3 regions of the Arthrobacter sp. 10N43 genome follow, and region 2 is predicted to be linked to each of the others. Evidence: riboswitches for the same ligand, from Rfam matches in the RefSeq annotation. Region 2 holds a riboswitch; each other region holds the start of a gene.
What was found. Region 2 has a riboswitch for S-adenosylmethionine ahead of metX (homoserine O-acetyltransferase MetX). Riboswitches for the same ligand answer to the same signal wherever they lie in the genome.
Positions count from the first base shown of each region.

Region 1 (6,171 bases), on a different contig from region 2:
GTGCCGGGGGTGTTCGGCGCCCAATGCGGGTAGGTGCGGGTGTCGTGGGCCGGTACCCAGCGGCCGGCATCCACCACGTAGTCCCAGCCGAGTCCGGTTTGCCGCAGTTGCTGCAGGCCGGCCAGCAGGCGCTCGGCGTCCTCCAGCCGTGAGCCGAGGCCGAAGCTCGCGCGCAGGGAGCCGGCGGGCAGGCCGAGCCGCTTGAGCAGCGGGTGGGCGCAGAAGCGGCCGTCGCGCAGGCCGATGCCGTGTTCGGCCGACAGGTAGGCGGCCACCAGCCCGGCGTCGTAGCCCTCGACCGAGAAGTTCACGACGCCGATGGTGCCGGTCTGATCGCCCGCTTCGGAATCGGCAAATATCCGGTGCACGGTCACGCCCTCGATGCCTTCGAGACCCTCGACCAGGAAGGACCGGATGGCGTCCTCGTGGGCCTGCCACTGCTCCGGGTCCAGTGCCGCGATGACCTGGGTGGCGCGGGCCAGGGCGGCAGCACCCAGGACGTTCGGCGAGCCGCCCTCGTGCCGGGCCGGCCCGGTGGTCCAGCTGACGGAGTCGAGCCGGGCGTCACGGACGGCGCCGCCGCCGGCCAGGTGCGGGGTGCCGGCGTCGAGCCAGTCGGTCCGTCCCACCAGCACGCCGGAGCCGAACGGGGCGTACAGCTTGTGCCCCGAGAAGGCGAGGTAGTCGACGTCGTCCGCGGCGATGTCAATCCGCCGGTGCGGGGCCAGCTGCGCGGCGTCGACGACGATCCTGGCGCCGTACTCGTGCGCCAGTGCGGCGAGGGCCCGGATCGGCAGGATCTCCCCGGTGACATTCGAGGCGCCGGTGACGGCGAGCAGGCTGACGCCGCCGCGGGCGAGTTCGTCCCGGAGGCGGTCCACCGTGGCTGCGAGGGTGGGAGCGGCCACGACGCTGCGGTGCGGGACGTTCTGCCAGGGCAGGAGGTTGGCGTGGTGCTCGATGTCGAGATAGAGGACCTCACCGGCGGGGCGGCCGTCGCGCAGCGGCAGGCAGCCGGCCAGCAGGTTCAGTGAATCGGTGGTGTTGCGGGTGAAGATCACGGAATCGTCCGCACGGCCGCCGACGAAGTCCCGCACAATGTCCCGGGCGTTCTCGTAGACGGAGGTGCTGATCTGCGATGCATAGCCGGCGCCGCGGTGCACACTCGCGTAGTACGGCAGGATTTCGTTCAGGTAGGCCGAGACGACGGACAGGGCCGGTGCGGAGGCGCCGTAGTCGAGGTTGGCGTAGCGGGCGTGGCCGCCTGTGATCAGCGGGGCCTGGATTTCGGCCCCGGTGACGGCGGCCAGCGGCCGGGCCGCGACGGCGCGGCGTCCGTCAGGGCGCGCTGCGTCGGAGCCGGCGTGGAATTCGGGGGCTGCGGGGAAAATGGCAGTTGTCATGGGACCTCACTCGACCAGGACCCCACATGGTGGGAATCCGCGCTTGCCGGGTCCGTTCCGGACCGGCCAGGTCGTCACCCGGGGCACCCCACCGCGAAAGGAGGGTTGCCGGCCAGCAAACCGGGGTTTAGCGCTGGCACTCGTGACCTGCATCGAGCGTAGGACATCAGCGCAGCCGGGGAAAAGGCGCCGGCGATTGTGAAGCGGATTATTACGGACCAGGCCTACGAAGCACGCGGATCCGCCGCAACACGCGTCAGGGGAGGCAAGGTGCGGGCGCCGGCGGGCTGGACACTGAGGCCGAACAGGGCCTCCACTGCTGCCGCGTAGTCGTGCTGCCGGCCGTCCGCGGCCAGTTCCCGCGCGCGGACTGTTGGAAGGTGAAGCAGCCGGCGGACCATTCGGCGCATCGCCAGGTTCACATCCTCAGCCTGGGCGGCGCTGCCGTGTTGCCGCAGGACGCGCTCCATTTCAGCTTCGAGGACCTGGTGGACGTGCCGGCGCAGGGCCACGATTGCGGCGTCGGCTGCGCGCAGTTCCTCGCGTTTTTCGAAGCGGTGCGCCGCCTGCCGGACCATGGCGCGGGCGAGGCGGAGCGCCTCGGCGTCCGCCGGGGGAGCGGCGGATCCAACAGAGTCCAGGGTGATCAGTTCAACGCCCGGCAGATCCGCCACACCGGGGTCGAAGTCATGGCTGGGAGCGAGGTCGATGACGGTGAGGGGATGGACGGTGCCATCCCGCCAATCCGCCAGTTGGGCTGCCCCGATGCGCTTCTCCGTGCCGCTGCAGCCAATGATGATTTCTGCCCGCGCAACGGCGGCGGGCAGCTCCCGGTCCGTCAGCGGCGTGCCACCCCGGCTTGCCACAAACGACTCCGCCCGGCCGGATTGGGAGAAGACGGAAATGGTGGGGCATCGTTTGCTCCTGAGGATCTCCGCGACGCACGCGGCGTAGGAGCCGGTGCCAAAGAGGACCACGGACGCATCGGCCAGGGACGGCTGTGCTCCTCCGGCGGTGGCCAAATCAAGGGCCACGGATGCTATGGACCTGCTGGTGCTGCCGAGCGCGATCCGGGCCCCCACAGCCCTGCCGGTGCGGGACGCCTCCTGAAACAGCCGGACCAGAAGCCCGCCCGCAGTACCCGTAGCCTGTGCTTCAGCGAGGGCGCGCCGGACCTGGCCCGCGACGTGGCGCTCGCCCACCACGACGGAATCCAGGCCGGCTGCAACGGAGAAGAGATGTTCCGCCGCCGACGCCCCGGAGAAGTGCTCGAACAGGCACGCAAGCCGCGCCGCGGGGAGGTTCGCGCAGAGGCGGACCGTACCCAGGGCCTCGGAACAGGCGGCTGCTACGTGCTCCCCGGACGCCACCTCGCAGTAAATCTCGAAGCGGCTGCAGGTGGACACGATGACGGCTCCGGACACGGCGGAACTGCCGGCGAGCAGATGCTGGCCCAGTTCCGGGGAGACGGCGTGGAGCCTGGCGGCGGACTCTATGTCCAGGTCCCGGTACTTCGCAATGAGGACCAGCAGGACCGGACCGACGCCGGGGTCGGGGGTTTCGGGATCCGCGGGGTGAACCGATCCAGACATGGCTGCCCTCCTGCCACTCGATGCCCGCTCCGCGCCATGACTGACAGCGCCATGACTGACAGTGAAGCTGGGGACAGAGTCGTACAGGGGCCCTTGGGAATCCTTGAGGGTGGAGCCTAGAGGAGGTCGTCGAGCCCTGGGTTGAGCCGCTTGAGCACTTCCGAGTGGAGGATTGAGTTGGTGGCCAGGGCGTTGCCGCCGAAGGGGCCGTCCTCGCCCTCGAGCGAGGTGAAGCGGCCGCCGGCCTCGGTCACGATCGGCACCAGCGCGGCCATGTCGTAAAGGTTCAGTTCGGGTTCGCAGGCGATGTCAACGGCACCCTCGGCCACGAGGCAGTACGACCAGAAGTCGCCGTAGGCGCGGGTCCGCCAGACCTCTTCGGTGAGGCCCAGGAACTCGTCCAGGTTCCCGCGCTGCTTCCAGCCGCCCAGGCTGGAGTAGGACAGTGAGGCGTCCTCGAGCTTGGATACGTTGGAGACCTTCAGCCGTGTGGCGGCGGCGAGCGAGCGGCCCGTGTAGGCGCCTGCTCCCTTCGCAGCCCACCAGCGCTTGCCCAGTGCCGGCGCGCTGACGACGCCGACCACCGGCTCGCCCTCGTCGACGAGGGCGATCAGGGTGGCCCAGACGGGCACGCCGCGGACAAAGTTCTTGGTGCCGTCGATCGGGTCGATGATCCAGCGGCGGGAGCCATGGCCCGAGCTGCCGAATTCTTCGCCCAGGACCGCATCGCGCGGACGGGAGCGGGAGAGCTGGCCGCGGATGGCCTCTTCAGCCGACTTGTCGGCATCGGTGACGGGGGTGAGGTCCGGCTTCGTCTCGATCCGAAGGTCGAGCGCCTTGAAGCGGCTCATGGTCTGGGAATCGACGGAATCTGCCAGTACATGGGCAAGGCGCAGGTCATCGTTGTAGCTTGAAGCGGATTGGCTCATGGTTCCAAACTACCGTCAAAGCGGCCCGGCCGCCGGGAGGCCGCGGCACTGCGCCGCCGCCCGCGAACCCGGCTGGCTAGGACACGGTGCCCAGTTCCTTGGTTTCCTGCGCTTCCATCCGCGGGTCAGTGCCCAGCAGCCGGCGTAGGGACGCGAGCCGGGCGGGTCCGGAGGGTCCCGCGTGCCCGGCCGCAACCCACTTGTCGACGCCGCAGTTGACGGCGGTGGCGTCGTGTTTGCAGCCGCGTTCGCAGTCATCGGTGCCCGGTTCCAGGTCCGGGAAGGAACGCAGGATCCGGTCGGGGTCCACGTGGGCCAGCCCGAAGGACCGGATGCCGGGGGTGTCGATGATCCAGCTGCCGGCCGGGGCGTCGTTGACCTTCAGTGCCAGCGCGGAGGAGGAAGTGTGGCGGCCGCGGCCGGTCACCGCGTTGACGCCTCCGGTAGCCCGCTCGGCCCCGGTCAGGGCGTTGACCATGGTGGACTTGCCGACGCCGGAATGGCCCAGCATCACGGTGACCTTGCCATCGAGATAGCCGCGCAGCTGGGACACCGCGTCCTTGTCCAGCCGGGCGGAGAGCCCGTCGTCGGAGCGGGCGTCAATGCCGGAAGCGGCGGAGTCCGCCGTTTTGGAGATGATGACGGGGAAGTCGAGGTGCTGGTAATTGGACAGCAGCTCTGCGGGATCCTTGACGTCTGCCTTGGTGACGAGCAGCAGCGGCTCAATGCCGGCGTCGTACGCGGCCACCAGAGCGCGGTCGATGAAACCGGTCCGCGGCTCGGGGTTGGCGGCGGCGACCACCACCACCAGCTGGTCGGCGTTGGCCACGACGGCGCGTTCGATCGGATCGGTGTCATCGGCACTGCGGCGCAGCAGCGTCTTGCGGTCCTGGATCTTGACCAGCCGCGCGAGGGTGTCCGGCTCGCCGGTGACGTCCCCCACCAGGGAGACGAAGTCGCCGGCCACCACAGGATTGCGGCGCAGTTCCCGGGCCCGCGCCGCGATGATCTTGCGTTCGCCGGGGGTCCCTTCATCGACGACGGCCGTGTAGCGGCCGCGGTCAACGGTGATGATGCGTCCGGTGACGGCGTCGTCGTGGGCGGGCCGGTCCTTCGTGCGCGGCCGGGTGCCCTTCTTGTTCGGGCGGATCCGGACGTCGGACTCGTCCCAGGAATCAGTGCTGCGTGCCACCGGCGGTGTCCTCATCTGCGGCGGGTCCCTGTGCCAGCATCGCTTCCCAGAGCTGCGGGAAGTCGGGCATGGTCTTGGCCGTGGTCGCGATGTCCTCGACCTCCACGCCGGGCACGGCAAGGCCAAGGATGGCGCCGGCGGTGGCCATGCGGTGGTCCGCGTAGCTGTGCACCACGCCGCCGTGCAGCGTGGCCGGGCGGATGATGAGACCGTCGGCGGTCTCTTCGGCGTCGCCGCCGAGGCGGGTGATTTCGGCGACGAGGGCGGCGAGCCGGTCCGTTTCGTGGCCCCGGAGGTGGGCGATCCCGGTCAGCCGCGAGGGACCCGCGGCCAGTGCACAGAGCGCCGCAACAGTCGGGGCGAGCTCGCTGGTCTCGTCGAAGTCGCCGCCCTTGATCTGCGGCCCGCCGGTGACGGTCAGGGTCCCGCGCTCCACGCTCACGCCCGCGCCCATGGCGGTCAGGATGCCGCGCCAGAGGTCGCCCACTTGGGTGGTTTCCGCGGGCCAGTTCGGGATCCGCACGGTGCCGCGGGTAGCGAGGGCAGCCGCCAGGAACGGTCCGGCGTTGGAGAGGTCCTGCTCGATCCGCTGGTCGAAGGCGCGGATCGGGCCCGGCGCGACAACCCAGTGGTTCGGCACGGAGTCATCAACCGCCACGCCCACGCCCCGCAGCACGGCCACGGTCATGTTGATGTGGTCCAGGCTTGGCACGGGCTTTCCGACGTGTTCGAGGTGGAGTCCCTCGGTGAAGCGTGCACCGGCCAGCAGCAGGGCCGAGACGAACTGGGACGACGCGCTGGCGTCGATGACGAGGTGTCCGCCGCGCACTTCGCCCGTGCCGTGGACGGTGAAAGGCAACGACGACGTCGTTCCGCCGTCGGGCGCGCTCACCGCGACACCCAATCCGGTCAGGGCCTCGATGATGGTGCCCATCGGGCGTTTGCGGGCGTGCGGGTCGCCGTCGAAGCGGGATTCGCCACGGCGCAGCGCCGCGACCGGGGGCACAAAGCGCATGACGGTGCCGGCCAGGCCGCAGTCGATCGCGGAGTCCATC
Region 1 covers NZ_JBFTIA010000004.1:552,784-558,954, forward strand. Annotated here, with positions in the region: gene AC1DDO_RS10770 (aminotransferase class V-fold PLP-dependent enzyme) at 1-1,403, opposite strand, end outside; SAM riboswitch class IV at 1,438-1,551, opposite strand; gene AC1DDO_RS10775 (glutamyl-tRNA reductase) at 1,628-2,995, opposite strand; gene hisN (histidinol-phosphatase) at 3,112-3,924, opposite strand; gene rsgA (ribosome small subunit-dependent GTPase A) at 4,001-5,116, opposite strand; gene aroA (3-phosphoshikimate 1-carboxyvinyltransferase) at 5,100-6,171, opposite strand, start outside.
Region 1: another riboswitch for S-adenosylmethionine. It lies ahead of AC1DDO_RS10770 (aminotransferase class V-fold PLP-dependent enzyme); the one in region 2 lies ahead of metX (homoserine O-acetyltransferase MetX).

Region 2 (6,171 bases):
CTCAACATCGCCGAGGCCGGGGACCATGTGGTGGCCAGCCCCAGCCTCTACGGCGGCACCTACAACCTGCTCGCCCACACGCTGAAGAAGTTCGGCATCTCCGTGACCTTCGTGGAGGACCCGGACAACCTGGACCACTGGCGGGACGCCGTCCAGCCCAACACCAAGCTGTTCTTTGGCGAAGTGGTCTCCAACCCGCGCCAGGACGTGCTGGACATCGAAGGCGTGTCCGGGGTGGCCCACGAGGCCGGCGTGCCCCTGATCGTCGACAACACACTCTCCACCCCGTACCTCATCCGTCCGATCGAGTGGGGCGCGGACATCGTGGTCCACTCCGCCACCAAGTACCTGGGCGGCCACGGCGCCGCGATCGCCGGGGTGATCGTGGATTCCGGCAAGTTCGACTTCGGCAAGGACCCCGCCCGGTTCCCGGGCTTCAACACCCCCGACCCCACCTACAACGGCCTGGTCTACGCCCGGGACCTCGGTGCGGACGGCGCACTGGGCGCCAACCTCTCCTACATCCTCAAGGCCCGCGTGCAGCTCCTGCGCGACCTCGGCTCTGCCGTGTCCCCTTTCAACGCCTTCCTCATCGCCCAGGGCATCGAAACGCTGAGCCTGCGCGTCGAACGCCACGTTGCCAACGCCACCAAGGTGGCGCAGTGGCTGGAGGCCAGGGACGACGTCGAATCGGTCGCCTACGCGGGGCTGCCGTCCAGCCCCTGGTACGAGCGTGGCCGCAAATACGGGCCCAAGGGGACCGGCGCCGTCGTCGCCTTCAACCTCGCCGGGGGAGCGGAGGCCGGCAAGCGGTTCGTCGATGCCCTCGAACTGCACTCGCATGTCGCGAACATCGGCGATGTCCGCTCCCTGGTGATCCACCCGGCGTCCACCACGCACAGCCAGCTCTCGCCCGAGCAGCAGGAGATCGCCGGGGTCAATCCCGGGCTGGTGCGGCTCTCGGTGGGCCTGGAACACATCGATGACATCCTCGCGGACCTCGACGCCGGATTCCGCGCTGCCAAGGGCGCCTGACCCGGCGCTTTGGTAGCCGCCGGCCCCGAGTTCGCCGGAACCCGTCGCAGTCGCCGTAACCTTCCGGCGACTGGGCAGGCTTCCGGCGAACTCGCCGGACTGGATCGACGTGGGCCTGGATCGACATGGGGCTGGATCGACGTGGGAACCGCCGGGCTGTCACACGGGAGTCACAATCTTCGTCATTTCCGCACGCCGTTTCGTACACTCGTACCAGGTCATGAGTGCCAGTGACAGCCCCGGCTTGCTGGCCGGCAACCCTCCATTTGCGGCGGGGTGCCCCGGGTGAAGACCTGGCCTGCCGGTCAGCTGACGGCAGGCAAGCGCGAAGATAGGTCCTCATTATGACGATTGCCGTCACCCGCAGTGGTGAAACCGTAACGAAGCCATCCCCGAACCCTGTTGCCGCCGCAGCGGCCCGGGAAAGCACCCGGGAAAGCAGGCCGGAAAGCACCCCGGAAAGCACTCCGGTCCACGCTGCTTCCCCTGTGCCGGATGGCACGGTTCAGGACGGTACTGTCCAGTACGTCAGGATCGGTGACCTGCAGCTTGAATCCGGGATCCTGCTGCCGGATGTGGTCCTCGGCTTCGAGACGTGGGGGACCCTGAACGCGGACGCCTCCAACGCCGTCCTCATTGAACATGCCCTGACCGGGGACACCCACGTGACCCGCGGCGCCAGCGAGGAGCCCGGCTGGTGGGAGCAGCTCGCCGGACCCGGGGCTCCCGTGGACACGGAGAAGTACTTCGTCGTTTCGATCAACATCCTGGGCGGCTGTTACGGTTCCACCGGCCCCTCCACCCCGGCGCCGGACGGCCGCCCGTGGGGATCGCGGTTTCCGCTGGTCACGCTGCGGGACACCACCGCCGCCGAGGCCCGGCTGGCCGACGCCCTGGGCATCGGGAGCTGGTACGCCGTGGTGGGCGGCTCGCTTGGCGGCGCCCGCGCCCTTGAATGGGCCGTCACCTACCCGGACCGGGTCCGCCGCTGCGCCGTGATTTCCGTCGGCCCCAGCAGCACCGCCGAACAGATTGCCTTTGCGCAGGCCCAGACCCTGGCCATCCGGCAGGACCCCCATTTCAACGGGGGGAACTACTACGGTGGCCCGGAACCCGAAGCTGGGCTGGCCCTCGCCCGCCGCATCGCCCACATCACCTACCGCTCCGCGGCCGAACTGGACGGCAGGTTTGGCCGGAACCCGCAGGCGTCCGAGGCGCCGCTGGAAGCCGGATCGCTGGCCGGACGCGGGCGCTACCAGGTTGAAAGCTACCTGGACCACCAGGGCAGCAAGCTGGTCCGGCGCTTTGACGCCAACAGCTACATCGCCATTACCGAGGCGCTCATGAGCCACGATGTGTGCCGGGGGCGCGGAAGCCTGCCGGAGGCGCTTGCCCCCGCCACCGCCGAGTTCCTGGTGGCGGCCGTCGACTCGGACCGGTTGTACTTCCCGGCCCAGACCCGCGAGCTGGCAGATGCCTTGCCGGGCGGTGCGGAACTGCACATGATTCAGGCTCCGATCGGCCACGACGGCTTCCTGACCGAGATCGGGCAGCTTGGCGGCCAGCTGCGGGAGACCTTCTTCGGCCACTAGGCGTGGCGTTCCTGTGCATTTTTGCAGATGCTCTCTGCACTAATGGTCGTTGTGGCTCAGTGCCTGCGGACCCATACTCGTTGAGAATAACGCTGTGTGTGCTAACTCACACAAATTTTCAGCCCAATGGTCCACGGGGTGTCGAAGGCGACACCGAAGGAGTTCTCATGAGCACGGAAAACGCCGCCGCAACGCGCGCAGACGAGCCAGACGTCAAGACGTCCGGCCTGAAGAAGGTGGTGGCGGCCTCGATGGCCGGCACCGTGGTGGAATGGTACGAATTCTTCCTGTACGCATCCGCGGCCACGCTGGTCTTCGGCAAAACGTTCTTCCCCAATTCAGGCACGGAACTGGACGGCATCCTCGCGGCGTTCCTGACCTATGCCGTCGGCTTCGTCGCCCGCCCGATCGGCGGGATCGTGTTCGGCCACTTTGGCGACAAGTTCGGCCGCAAGCAGCTGCTCCAGCTCAGCATCATCCTGGTGGGCGTGTCCACCTTCCTGATGGGCTGCCTCCCCACCTTCGCGCAGATCGGCTACTGGGCCCCGGCGCTGCTGGTGTTCCTGCGCTTCGCCCAGGGCTTCGCCGTCGGCGGTGAATGGGGCGGTGCCGTTCTGCTCGTCGCAGAGCACAGCCCGAGCAAGTCCCGTGGCTTCTGGGCCAGCTGGCCGCAGTCGGCCGTTCCGCTCGGCAACCTCTTCGCCACCGCCGTGCTGTTCATCCTGTCCTCCGTGCTGTCCTCCGCGGACTTCCTCGGCTGGGGCTGGCGGGTTGCCTTCTGGCTCTCGGCCGTGATTGTCCTGATCGGTTACTACATCCGCACCAAGGTCAGCGACGCCCCGATCTTCCTCGAAGCACGCAAGGAGGTTGAGGCCGGCCACAAGGGTTACGGTGTTGCCGAGGTCTTCCGCCGCTACCCCCGCGGCGTGTTCACCGCCATGGGCCTGCGCTTCGCGGAAAACATCCTGTACTACCTCGTGGTCACTTTCTCCATCACCTACCTCAAGACGGTGGTCCATGCCGACACCTCCCGGATCCTGCTGCTCCTGCTGGTGGCGCATGTGGTCCACTTCTCCGTGGTGCCCATAGTCGGCAGGCTCTCGGACAGCCTGGGCCGCAAGCCGGTCTACATGGCCGGCGCCGTTCTTGGTGCGACCTGGGGCTTCTTCGCCTTCCCGATGATGGACACCGGAAACGATTTCATCATCCTCGCCGCGGTCGTCATCGGCCTGCTCTTCCACGCCCTGATGTACGCCGGCCAGCCGGCCATCATGGCCGAGATGTTCCCGACCCGCATGCGGTATTCCGGTGTTTCCCTTGGCTACCAGGTGACTTCGATCGTGGCCGGCTCGCTGGCGCCGATCATCGCCGTCGCCCTGCTGGGCCAGTTCAAGTCCTCCGTCCCGGTAGCCATCTACCTCATGATCGCCTGCGCGATTACCGCCGTCGCCGTGTTCTTCCTCAAGGAGACCCGCGGCATTTCGCTCCACGACGTCGACGCCGCCGACGCCCGGGGCACCGCAGACCTCCTCGCCGCCGGCAAGCGGTAGTTCCGCCCGAGGAGACCCCGCCAGGAATAACCGCAGTGGGGGAGGCTGCCCGGGTCCGCGCACCGCGCGGACCCGGGCAGCTGCGTTTACGCGGACTCAGGCGGACAGCACGTCCTGCCGCTCCCGGATTTCGCCGCGTATCGCCTCGAGCACGGCGCGGACCGGGGCCGAGCGCAGGGACTCGGGCCGGGCGACCGCCCAGATGGGCAGCTGTCGCTGGAAATCGTCCGGCAGGACGGGCAGGAAACCGGACCTGCCCGCCACGAGGAAATTGGGCAGCAGTCCTATCCCGGCTCCCCGCCGGACGGCCTCGAGCTGGGCGAAGACGCTGGTGGCCTGGAAACTGGACCGCGGCACGGGCAGCTGCGTGGAGCGGTGGCCCAGCTCCGCGACCTGAAGCGCCGATTCCACATACGAGACAAACCCGTGCTGCCGGACGTCGTCGAGCGTTGCCGGAAGCCCGTGCTCCTGCGCGTAGCCGGGGCTGGCATACAGCCGGAGGAAATAGTTGCTCAGGAAGATGGCCCGGGCATTCGTGGTCTCCATGTTGCCCACCACCACTTCCAGGTCCACGCCGGAGCGGTTCTGGCTGACCTTGCGCGTGGCGCTGAGCAACTCCACGTTGAGCATGGGGTTCGCCCGCTGTAGCCGGACGAGGGCCGGGGCCAGGAATTCGGCGCCGAAGCCGTCCGGGGTGCTGATCCGGACCAGGCCGGACACCACATCGCCGGACCGGGCGATGCTGCTGGACAGGGCGCCCAGGGTGCCCTCGATGGCCTCGGCCGCGGCGACGGCCTGACTGCCGAGCTCGGTCAGTTCCCAGCCATGCGGGCTGCGTTCCAGCGTCCGGCCGCCGAGCTGCTTGTCCAGGGCAAGGACGCGGCGGGAAATGGTGGTGTGAGTGGTCCCGAGCGTCTCGGCCACCGCGTTGAACCGGCCCAGCCGGGCCACCGTCAGCAGGATCAGCAGGTCATCGGGGCTCGGAAGCCGACGCATGTCCACGTGTGGTCCCTCCTCAGCGGGTCTGTCGTCAACGGATACGGAGGCCCACGCCGCCTGTGTGCATTTATGCACATGCCCTCTGTGATTTTTTGCCTTGATTGCACTCTAGCAGGATGTGATGGTGGACACAGAGGGTCTCGGCTTTCACGCCGCAGTGCATCGCAACCACCAAGCAAAGGAGCTTAAGCCATGGCAGTTATCGCCTGGATCGGACTGGGAAACATGGGCGGGTCCATGTCGGTCAACCTCGCGCAGGCCGGACATGAGGTCCGCGGCTTCGACCTCAACGCCGCAGCCGTTGCCGCCGCCGAGGCCGGGGGAGTCAGGGCCGCCGGCAGCATCGCCGAGGCCGTCGCCGGTGCCGACGTCGTCTTCACCATGCTGCCCAAAGGCGAGCACGCCCGCGCTGTGTACCTCGGCGAGGACGGCGTCCTGTCCCACGCGGACACCCGGACCCTGCTGGTGGATTCCTCCACCATCGATATTGCCTCCGCCCAGGCCCTGCACGACGCCGCCGCTGCCGCCGGCTTCCGCTTTGTCGATGCGCCCGTCTCCGGCGGGATGAGCGGCGCGAAGGCCGCCACCTTGACGTTCATGGTCGGCGGCGAGGCCGGCGCCGTCGCCGATGCCACCGAATACATCCGCCCCATGGCGGCGAATATCATCCCCACCGGCGGCGCCACCACCGGCCAGGCCGCGAAGATCTGCAACAACCTCATGCTCTTCATCAACCTTGCCTCCACCGCCGAGGGAGCGGTCCTTGCCGACCGGCTCGGCCTGGACAAGCAGGTCTTCTGGGACATCGCATCGGTCTCCTCCGGCGACAGCTGGGCGCTGCGCACCTGGTATCCCGTGGCCGGCGTGGTGCCCACCGCGGCATCGAACAACGACTTCGCCCCGACGTTCACCACCGAGCTGGCCAACAAGGACATCGGCCTGGCCATCAGCGCCGCGCGGGACACCGGCACCCCGCTGGAACTCGGCGAGCACGT
Region 2 covers NZ_JBFTIA010000005.1:186,942-193,112, reverse strand. Annotated here, with positions in the region: gene AC1DDO_RS12600 (bifunctional o-acetylhomoserine/o-acetylserine sulfhydrylase) at 1-1,035, shown strand, start outside; SAM riboswitch class IV at 1,252-1,367, shown strand; gene metX (homoserine O-acetyltransferase MetX) at 1,380-2,627, shown strand; gene AC1DDO_RS12590 (MFS transporter) at 2,795-4,177, shown strand; gene AC1DDO_RS12585 (LysR family transcriptional regulator) at 4,274-5,173, opposite strand; gene mmsB (3-hydroxyisobutyrate dehydrogenase) at 5,369-6,171, shown strand, end outside.

Region 3 (6,171 bases), on a different contig from region 2:
GGTGTTCGGGCTCGTGAAACTGCTCGTGCTGCCGCTGTCCGTCGGATTCGAACTCCGGGCAGCGCGGCGCCGCCGGCGCGAAACGCCCACCCTTCTCGATGAGTGGCCCAGCGTTTCGATCATTGTCCCGGCGTTCAACGAGGCGACCGTGATCGAAAACTGCGTCCGCTCGATCCAGCTCACCCGGTACGACCGGTACGAGGTGGTGCTCGTCGATGACGGCTCCACTGACAATACGGCCGAGCTGATGCACCGTCTCGCCGCTGCGGATCCGCGGATCACGGTCCTGACGCAGGCCAACGCCGGCAAGGGGGCCGCCCTGAACCTGGGCATCCGCAAGGCCACAGGCGACATCCTCATGTTTGTCGACGCCGACGGGATCTTTTCCCAGCGCACGGTCCAGCGGATGCTCCAGGGCTTCGCTGATGCGCGCACCGGGGCCGTGTGCGGCGATGACCGGCCGGTGAACCTGAACCGGGTCCAGACCCGGATGCTGGCGTTCATCAGCCATGTCGGCACCGGGATGGTCCGCCGGGCACTGACCATGATCCGCTGTCTTCCGATCGTCTCCGGCAACATCGGGGCGTTCCCCCGTCGGGTGCTGGAGGAAATCGGGCCGTTCCGCGAAGACACCGTGGGCGAGGACCTGGAACTCACCTGGCGGGTGCACAAGGCCGGCTACCGGGTGGTCTTCGCTCCCCGCGCGCTGGTCTATGCCGAGTCACCGTCAACCGTCCGTGCGCTCTGGCGCCAGCGGGTCCGCTGGGCCCGCGGGCTGCTGCAGACCATGGGCGTCCACAAGGGCATGATCGGCAACCCCCGGCACGGCCCGTTCGGCGCGTACCTGCTCTTCAACACCATCACCATGGTGGTCCTGCCGGTGCTCCAGATCCTGGTGCTCCTGGATCTGGTCTTCCTCATGGCGCTGGGCCGCAGCCCGGTCGGCGCCGACGTCTGGGCAGTCCTTGGCTGGGTGGGGCTGTTCATCACCGTGCTGCTCACGGTGTTTGCCCTGGCCATGAACAGGGCGTGGAAGGACCTGCGGCATGTCTGGGCGCTTCCGCTCATCCCGCTCTATTCCGTGTTCACGAGCCTGACCATGGTGGCCGCGCTGGTGCAGGAACTGCGCGGCACGGAGGCGCGCTGGAACAAGCTGGCGCGGACCGGAGTGGTCAGCGTTAAAGCCTCGGCGGGGCGCGCGGAGGTCAGCGTTTGAGGCGCAGGCCTGCCGGCGTCCCTGCCCTGGCGCTCCTGTCGGTGCTGGCGCTCGCTGCCACGGGATGCGGCGGGCCGCGGGAACCGACGGCATCCGCCGCGGAGCGCACAGTCGGCGTCGGCTACGAGACAGTGGTCGAGGCCGCCTCGACGCTGCCGGAACTGGCCAGGCGGCTCGACGAGGTGAACGCCAACAGCGTCACCATCAGCGTCGGGCGGCTGGACTGGACGGCTTTCCTCTGGGACGCCCACCCCGGGATTGAAGCCGTCCCCGGCCGTGACCACGTGGCCGACGCGGTCAAGGCCCTGGGGACCGGCAGCGATGGGAAGAAGCGCAGGATCACACTGACCATCGACCTGCTGATTCCGGGCTGGATCAGCACGAATCCGGGCCTGGCGGGCATCAACTTCGACGGCACCCGCTCGAAGGACTTCGCCAGCGTCACCGCCCTCACAACGGGGCCTGTGGGGGAACGGCTGGTGGATTTCGTGGCCGAGGTGACCAGGCGGTACCAGCCGGACGCCGTGGCCTTGACGGAGCTGATATTCGACAACAACACCTATGGCGGCGACGACCGGGATTCCTACCTGCTGGCCACCGGCGGGACGGACTGGCCGCGGCTCGCGAACGGGGACATCGACGTCGGACACCCCAGTCTCGGCGCCTGGCGGTCGAAGGCCGTGGCAGCCCTCGTGGCCAGGGCGGCGGCGGCCGCGCACGCCAACGGCGCCACCCTCGACATGGATGTCCGGGCGCCCTGGCACGATCCTGCCGGCGACCGGCCCGAAAGCGGCCATGACTACGGGCTGCTCGCCGCGGCCGCGGACCGGCTGGTCCTGTGGGACTATTTCGGGCTCAGCGGCGCCGCACCCTCCTACTCCGCCGAGCTGGCCAGGGCCATGGCGAAGCGGCCCGGCAAGTTCGCCATCTCGGTCGGCATGTGGGCCAAAGACGGGCGTATCCCGGCCGCGGACCTGGCGGCCGGGCTGGAGGCAGCCGTCTCCGGCGGGGCGGCCGCCGTCGCCGTCACACCGTCCAGCATGCTCGACGACGATGCCTGGCGGGCCCTCAAGATGGCCTGGACCTAAGCGCCCGCGTTGGACTAGACCTGCTTGAGCGCCTGGCCGAGGTCCCGGATCAGGTCCTCCACGTCCTCCAGGCCCACCGAAAGCCTGACCACGCCGTCGCTGAGCCCGATTGCCGCGCGGCCTTCGGGGCCCATCGCGCGGTGCGTCGTGGTGGCCGGGTGCGTGATCAGGGACTTCGCGTCGCCTAGGTTGTTGGAGATGTCGATGATCCGCAGCGCGTCCAGCAGCGCAAAGGCTGCCTCTTTCGCGGTGCGTCCCGGGGAAGGCGAAAGCTCCAGCGTGAGCACGGTGCCGCCGGCCTTCATCTGCTTCACCGCGAGCTCGTGCTGCGGGTGGGAGCGCAGCAGCGGGTACTTCACCCAACTCACCGCGGGCTGCCCCTCAAGCCATTCGGCCAGCCGCAGTGCCGAGGCCGAGGAATGGTTGACGCGCAGGGCCATGGTCTCCAGGCCCTTGGTGAGCACCCAGGCGTTGAACGCGGAGAGCGCAGGGCCGGTGTGCCGCATGAGCTGCTTGACGGGACCGTCAATGAATTCCTTGGTCCCCAGGATCGCCCCGCCGAGCACGCGTCCCTGGCCGTCGATGTGTTTGGTGCCCGAGTAGACGACCACGTCGGCGCCGAGGTCCCCGCAACGCTGCAGCAGCGGTGTGGCGAAGACGTTGTCGACCACCACCGTGGCGCCCGCCGCGTGCGCCAGCTGGCTCACGGCGGCGATGTCCACGAGTTCCTGCATGGGGTTCGACGGCGACTCGAAGAACACCGCCGTCGTCGGCTCTGACAGAGCAGCCTCCCACTGCTCCAGGTCCGGGCCGTCCACGAAGACCGTCTCGACACCCCAGCGCGGCAGGATCTCGTTGAGGATCACAAAGCACGAGCCGAACAGCGAGCGGGCGGCGACCACGCGGTCGCCGGCCGCCAACAGCGCACCGAGTGCGGTGAACACGGCGGACATGCCGGACGCCGTCGCAAAACATGCCTCCGTTCCCTCGAGCAGCCGGAGCCGCTCCTGGAAGGTGGCGACGGACGGGTTGCCGTAGCGGGAGTAGACGAAGCGCTCGTCCTCGCCGGTGAAGGCGCGCTCGGCGGCGGCGGCGGACTCGTAGACGAACCCCGAGTTGAGGAAGATCGGCTCGGTGGTTTCCTGGAATCCGGTGCGGTCAAGGCCGCCGCGGACAGCCTGCGTGTCGGCGGCCCAGCTGGCGGCGTCGGGGTTGAAAGTCACTTAAATCTTTCCAAGGTTGGTGGGCAGGCCGCGGTTCTTCCAGCCGTTGACGGTGCGTTCGCCAAAGCGGTCGGTCTCGCCTTCGAAGCCCTCAAGAACGTTGTACGCGGTGTAGCCGGCGGCCGTCGCGGCCGTCGCGGCGGCGATCGACCGGGCGCCGGAGCGGCACAGGAACACCAGTTCGACGCCGGTGTCCTCCGGTGCCTGCCGCCTTAGCTGCTCCACGAAGAGCGGGTTCGGGGCGCCTCCGGCGACGTTCCACTGGATGAAGAGCGGATCGTTCGGCTTTTCGCCTGCGGACGCAGTGTCCGGGATGCCGATGTGGGCCCATTCGCCCTCGGTCCGGACATCCACCAGAATGGCTCCGGCCTCCAGCTTGGCCCACGCCTCCTGCGGGCTGAGGTCTCCGGCGTAGCTCACGCGTGGCCCTCGAATGCTTCATCGGCGCCAAACTCGTCGGCGTCGAGCTCATCGACTGCATTGGCCACGGCGGCGTCCGCGCTCGCAATCGCGGCCGGCAGGACCACCGCCTGCGCCACGATCACGGTGCTGCCGTTGAAGCTGGCGGCCGGGCTTCCGTGCAGGACATAGCCCTCGGCCAGGGCTGCCGACACCCGCTCGCAGAAGGCGCGGTCATCGGCCCCCGTGAAGAGGCGGTAGGCGAGCTTTTCCTCGCCGGCGTTGGGGGCGCTGGGGGCTGCATTGGGGGCAGCGGTAGTACTGGGTATGGCAGGGGTGGACGTGTCGGGCACGACGGATCTCCTCTTCACGCTTGCAGCTCGAATGGTCGATATGCCGAGTATTCACCTGAGGCACCCCGCCGCGAAAGGGAGGGTTGCCGACCGGCCAGTCAGGGCTTGGCGCCGGTTCTCATTACTCCCCAAAAACGTAACACCTGCGACGCCGGCCCGCACCGCCGCCGTCGTCATGTTCCGTAACCGGACCCTGCCCACGGCGGCCGGCTCAGGCTGGTGGATCAGATGGGGCACCCGGACCACCCGGACAAGTAGTAGCGGGCTCCAGTTTCGGGTACTGCCCACTCGTGCTGGCCGGGACCATTCGCCGTCTACTAGGAGGACAGGTCTGACGCGTCGGCCGGAGCAGCTGATTCGCCCAGTCCGTGAATCAAGCCGTCCCCCAATCGAAACGTCTTTCCACTCATTAGTTGTCAGCAAATCGGTGGCTGGAACCGCCGGAGCCGCAGCCGCGGCCCTGCCGGGGACGCCGGAATGGAGCGATCGTGGGCCCGCGAATACTGGTTACCGGGATAGCAAGCGCTGCCGGCCGGACCGTCGCGGCCCAGCTCGAAGCCCGCGGCCTCCCGTATCTGGGCTCCGACGCCCGTGCCGACACCCGCCAGGACGGGGACGTTCCCGCCACCGCGGCGGTGAGGCTCCTCCCGGCGACGGACCCGGACATGATCCTGGACCTGCGCCGGCTGGTTGACCGGGAAGCCATCAACCTCATCATTCCGACGCTCACCGTGGAGCTTCCGGTCCTCGCCGCGGCCCGTGGCGGATTCGCGCAGGACGTGCGGATCATCGTGGGCGACCCTGCGGCGGTGGCCCTGGCCAATGATCAGCTGTTCACCACCTGGGCACTGCAGGCAGCCGGCATTCCGGTGCCCCGGTTCGGGGTCCCGGGCGACCTCGCCGCCGCGCCGGCATCGCTCGCCGGCCTCAGCGGCCCCGTGGTCATCAAGCCGAGGGTCTTCAAAGGCTCCCGCGGTGTCCACGTGCTGGCCGGAACCGCCACCGTGAGCTGGCGGAACATGCCGGCCGGGCAAATTGTCCAGGAGTTCATCCCGGGCGCCGACTACGTGTGCCTGGTGTTCGGCACTCCGGCGCGCAACGCGATGGCGCCGGTGGCCGTGGTTCTCGAGAAGACGAAAACCCCGTATGGACGAGCCGGCAGCGACGAGGTCAGCCGCAGGGTGCCGGCGGGCCAGGCCGGGGACGTGCGGAAGCTGGGGCTGGCCGCCGTCCGAACCCTCGGGCTGACCGGGCCCGTGCAGGTCCAGATCCGGCGCCGCGCGGACGGCACCCCCGTGGTCCTGGGCGTGTGCGCGACCCTCGGGGAGAACAGCACCTGGGCCCCGGAAATGCTCGACGCCGTGTTGGCAACCTTCATGCTCCCGGCGTTCAACCCGGCCTCTTTCCGGCGGTGCCCGGCTGTTCCCGCGGACGCACTGGGCTGAGGCGCCCGCGCCCGCCGGCCCGGAGGCAGTGTGCGCGCCCCTTCGCCGATTCTCCGGTCAGTGCGTGATGAGGTCGGAACCGTGCCGGGCCCCGGGGGTGCTCCTGCGCAGGCTGCTGCGGGCGCTCTTGAAGAGCCCGATCAGCCCGACGGTCAGGGCGGTCGCCAGGAAGAGGATGAGCCGCACGGCACCGGCCAGGAGCATGAGCAGCACCAACCCGATGGTGAAGGGCAAACACAAGATGAAAATGACGATGAAGGTTGCCAGATAGCCGAATGCGAAGCCAACGAGGGTTGCCTGATCCATTGGACTGCCGTTCGTTGCGAGAGGGCGATTCCCTGAATGCTGCCGATGACTTTCCGCAGCTGTGCGGCACGTGGTCCGGGGCCACTTCCGCAGTACATACACCTCCGGGCCAGGCCGAACCCCGCGCCGAAGCGCTTTGCG
Region 3 covers NZ_JBFTIA010000013.1:78,791-84,961, forward strand. Annotated here, with positions in the region: gene AC1DDO_RS19195 (glycosyltransferase family 2 protein) at 1-1,216, shown strand, start outside; gene AC1DDO_RS19200 (hypothetical protein) at 1,213-2,304, shown strand; gene AC1DDO_RS19205 (O-succinylhomoserine sulfhydrylase) at 2,319-3,527, opposite strand; gene AC1DDO_RS19210 (rhodanese-like domain-containing protein) at 3,528-3,947, opposite strand; gene AC1DDO_RS19215 (DUF1737 domain-containing protein) at 3,944-4,255, opposite strand; SAM riboswitch class IV at 4,291-4,405, opposite strand; gene AC1DDO_RS19220 (ATP-grasp domain-containing protein) at 4,768-5,724, shown strand; gene AC1DDO_RS19225 (hypothetical protein) at 5,782-6,030, opposite strand.
Region 3: another riboswitch for S-adenosylmethionine. It lies ahead of AC1DDO_RS19215 (DUF1737 domain-containing protein); the one in region 2 lies ahead of metX (homoserine O-acetyltransferase MetX).